Regions from separate parts of the Dendrosporobacter quercicolus genome, predicted to be linked through region 1. Evidence: riboswitches for the same ligand, from Rfam matches in the RefSeq annotation. Region 1 holds a riboswitch; the other holds the start of a gene.
The links. Region 1 has a riboswitch for lysine ahead of lysA (diaminopimelate decarboxylase). Riboswitches for the same ligand answer to the same signal wherever they lie in the genome.

Region 1 (2,205 bases):
GGCAACTGACGGTCAACGGCAAACTTGTCATTATTCTCGCACAGCGAGCCGGTCACATCATAAACGTGATCTAACGGCAGTCCTTCTTTTCCGACCACGGTAATATGATGATATGCGCCATAAAGCGCAGGACGCATTAAATTTGTCATGCAGGCATCCAGGCCCACGTAGTTTTTGTAAATTTCTTTTTTATGCAGAACGGTTGCCACCAGATAACCATAAGGACCGGTAATCATTCGCCCGCATTCCATGGCAATACGCAGCGGCTGCAAGCCATTGGCCGTAATTTTTTCTTCATAGCTTTTTTTAATTCCCTGGCCGACATAGGCCAGATCAACCGGTTCCTGCTCCGGTTTGTAAGGAATGCCAATGCCGCCGCCAAAATTGACAAACTCAATGTCAATTTCCAGATTTTTCTTGAGTTCTACAATAAGGTCAAACATCATGTCGGCTGTGGCAATAAAGCTGTCGGCATTTAATTCATTAGAAATAACCATGGTATGAATGCCAAACCGTTTTACTCCCTTGCCTTTCATGATCGGATAGGCTTGCAAAATCTGCTCCTTGGTCAGGCCATACTTGGCCTCTTCCGGGTAACCGATAATGGTATTGCCGTTTTTCATTAACGGCCCGGGATTATAACGGAAAGAAATAATCTCCGGAATACCGGCATGTTTTTCCAGGTAATCGATATGGCTGATATCATCAAGATTGATAATCGCGCCCATTTTCCGTGCTGCTTGAAACTCCGCCGCCGGCGTATCATTAGAGGAGAACATAATATCTTCCCCTGTAATACCGGCCATTTCCGCCAGCAAAAGCTCCGGCAGAGAACTACAGTCCGCGCCGATTCCCTCTTCCCGCAGAAATTTCAGGATTACCGGGTTTGGCGTAGCTTTTATGGCAAAATATTCCTTAAACCGGGGAGCCCATGAAAACGCCGCCAATAGCTGACGGGCATTTTTACGAATGGCAGCTTCATCGTAAATATGAAAAGGGGTTGGATATTGCCGGATAATTTCCTCCAGCTGTTGCTTAGTAAAAGGTAGCGTTTTTTTCGCCATAATAGCGCCTCCAGTTATCAATTTTAGCATATCAGCAAAATAGCAAAGCGGTTTGCGAGGAGCATCTCGCAAACCGCTAAAAAAGCATACTTTACGCCCAGCAGTGCAAGATAGCGCTCCATACGGTTACGTATGACAGTCCTGTATTTATTCAACACAGAACCAGCCATGGTTTCCAGCCAAGAAACCACTGCTTCGGCGGTTAATCCGTTCTGCACCCGTCATCGCCGGCAACTCGGGGCACATACTCTTATTACACCGCACCTCTATCTCAATTCCCTATAAGTTATATTGGCTAAATTTTAAGGCATTCAGCCAATACTGTCAACCCGGTTTTTGACATATCTTTAAATTATTGCCCTAAACACGAATTGAACCGCCTTTTTCCAGAATAATTGCGGCGCGTTCCCGTCCGGTCTCCGGCCCGTGGGTATACCCGACAACAGCAAAATGCCGGCTCAGACGTTTGGCCAATTCCTCATAGTTTTTGGCTTTCCCTCTTAGGCAAGTTGATAAATGCACCGTTTCCACACCGTTTTTCAACATCATTGCAATTTTATGCTCAATATCGCCGCCGGCATGCGAAAAAGTGACAAGCTCAATATCTCCCTGATAACGCGCAAAAGCATCTTTGCACTGAAAAAAAGCGTTCAGGCAGCCCTTGCCGGTACAACGCTGCATAGTCTCTTCCCGGACTAATATTGCAATTTTCATGGTTCACCTCAGCTTTTCCCATGTTCATTATATTGACATTGGCGGGCTTTGTCAAAAAGCACTAAGTTTTGAAATTCCGGGCAAACTAATTTTACTGCACCGAACTCAATACGCTATAATAGCACTAAAACTATTGATTGACAGGAGAGAACGCTTATGGCTTATTGGCTTGCCAAAACTGAACCGGATAGTTATAGTTATACTGACCTTGAACGCGTAGGCCGCGACCGCTGGAATGGCGTAAAAAACTTTACAGCTTTGAAACACATCGGCCGGATGAAGCCGGAAGATCTTGTCTTCATTTACCATACCGGCAAGGAAAAATCAGTCGTCGGGGTAGCCGAAGTAGTTTCATCCCCTTACCCGGATCCGTCTGAAGCCGATAAGCGCTTCTTGGTTGTTGATGTCAAACCACGCTACCGCCTGA
Region 2 (2,205 bases), on a different contig from region 1:
CTACAATGATGATATTACCGATGGAGCCCTGACCGGCGGCGCCCTTGGCGGTATTGGCGGTTTGTTGATTGGAGCGGGGGCGATGGTTGTACCGGGAATAGGTCCCCTGCTTGCCGCCGGTCCAATTAGTGCAGCGATTGGCGGTGCGTTGGCCGGTGGTCTGGCCGGTGGTCTGATTGACTGGGGCATCCCCTCGGAAGCAAGCGAACACTATGCCAAGCAGGTAGAACAGGACAAAATACTGGCAATTGTCCGTACCAGCGAAAGCAAAGTGAATGAAGCGGCCCAAATATTACGGCAATATGGCGCTCAGGACGTGGAAAGTCATGCCACAAGCAAGTAAATAGCAAACAGGGTAAGGGAGTGTCTCAAATGCAAAAGCATGGAAAGACAGTCCCTTGCTTTAACCCTCAAACTGCGCTGTAACTGCTCCTGAATAAAGTTCGGCGTATTCGGGAAAAACCGTTGACACTGACGGAACCTATGTTATAAAATGTACATAAACTAAATAGATCCTGCACAGTAGAGTAGAGGTGCGGGCAACAATAGTACTTTCAGGGAGCGTGGTACCAATGATCTGAAAGAAAAGGGTTGACCGCCGAAGTATCAATAATACCGTATTTTTGATACTGGTCTGGCATTTAACAGGTGTCAGACTGTCACCAAGCTAGCTTGGTGGAGTGCTATCTCATTTGGATAGAAGACGGTTGTTGGTTTTCTGGTCCTTTTGCTGCCTGTATCCGGCAGCCGGTGAGATGAGTCTTGCCGGCTGCTTTTATACGGCCAGAAAGCACTAGCAGTCTGCTGGTAAGGCGGCTGCAGCTGAATTCAAGCTTACTTTATAGCGCTTTACGCACAGTTCTTAAGGTTGACGCGGTAATGGTTACAATTCATGGGGGTGAGTATCAATGATAAGAGTTATGGTATGCGGAGCTTATGGCAAGATGGGGCTTGAGGTATTAAAGGCGGTATATAATGATCCACAGCTCAGCATTGTTGGCGCAGTTGATATTAAGTCTGATTTCGCTGATATTGGTCAATTGATCGGCGTTGAAAAATTAGGCGTGACTGTGGGCAATGATCTGGAAACGGTGATTAAGGAAGCAAAACCGCAGGTAATTGTCGACTTTACTATACCTGAGGCAGTAATGAGCAATATCCGTATTGCGATAAAAAACGGCGTCTGCCCGGTGGTGGGAACCACCGGATTATCAGAGGAAAACATGAATGAAATTCGCGAGCTGTGTGAACAACATAAAGTTAGCGCTTTAATTTCTCCTAATTTCTCCATCGGTGCAATTTTAATGATGCGTTTATCGCAGGAGGCGGCCAAATATTTACCGCATGTTGAAATTATTGAACTGCATCATGATCAAAAGCTGGACGCACCTTCGGGAACAGCAATACGGACCGCGAAACTCATTGCCCAGTCCCGTGGTTATCTAAAGCAGGGGCATCCGGCTGAATTTGAAAAATACGAGGGAGCGCGCGGCGGGGAACTATCCGGCATTCGCCTGCATAGTGTAAGATTACCGGGCTATGTTGCCCATCAGGAGGTTATTTTTGGCGGCCTGGGCCAGACTCTGACCATCAGGCATGATTCGATATCGCGGGAATCATTTATGCCGGGCGTGGTATTGGCCTGTAAAAAAGTTTTAACTTTAGAAGGACTGGTTTTTGGTTTGGAACATATATTAGATTAATTGTTAATTGAAGGAGCGAAAATGATGAGAAAATACAATGTTGCTATTTTAGGTGCTACCGGTGCGGTTGGTCAGGAGTTCTTAGCCTTGATCGCTGAACGCCAATTTCCTTTTAACGAGTTAAAACTGCTGGCCTCGAAACGTTCGGCCGGTAAAGTAATTGAGTTTATGGGCAAACAGTATACTGTAGAGGAAGCAACGGATGATTCTTTTAAAAACGTACAAATTGCTTTGTTCGCCGGCGGAGCCGCCAGTAAGACTTTTGCGCCGGCTGCAGTAAAGCACGGTGCTGTGGTAATAGATAATTCCAGCGCCTTCAGAATGGATCCCCGGGTACCGCTGGTCGTACCGGAAGTTAACCCAGAAGCAATTAAAGAACACAACGGCATCATTGCCAATCCGAACTGCTCTACCATCATTATGACGATGGCGTTAAAACCGCTTTATGATCTGGCGCGGATTAAGAGAGTTGTCGTCTCGACTTACCAGGCTGTTTCCGGCG

Region 2: another riboswitch for lysine. It lies ahead of dapB (4-hydroxy-tetrahydrodipicolinate reductase); the one in region 1 lies ahead of lysA (diaminopimelate decarboxylase).

The regions. Positions count from the first base shown of each region.
Region 1 is NZ_FNHB01000004.1:5,714-7,918, reverse strand. It holds gene lysA (diaminopimelate decarboxylase) at 1-1,064, opposite strand, end outside; lysine riboswitch at 1,168-1,341, opposite strand; gene BLR06_RS09365 (CGGC domain-containing protein) at 1,425-1,778, opposite strand; gene BLR06_RS09360 (EVE domain-containing protein) at 1,935-2,205, shown strand, end outside.
Region 2 is NZ_FNHB01000001.1:419,855-422,059, forward strand. It holds gene BLR06_RS01995 (general stress protein) at 1-343, shown strand, start outside; lysine riboswitch at 521-694, shown strand; gene dapB (4-hydroxy-tetrahydrodipicolinate reductase) at 909-1,703, shown strand; gene BLR06_RS02005 (aspartate-semialdehyde dehydrogenase) at 1,728-2,205, shown strand, end outside.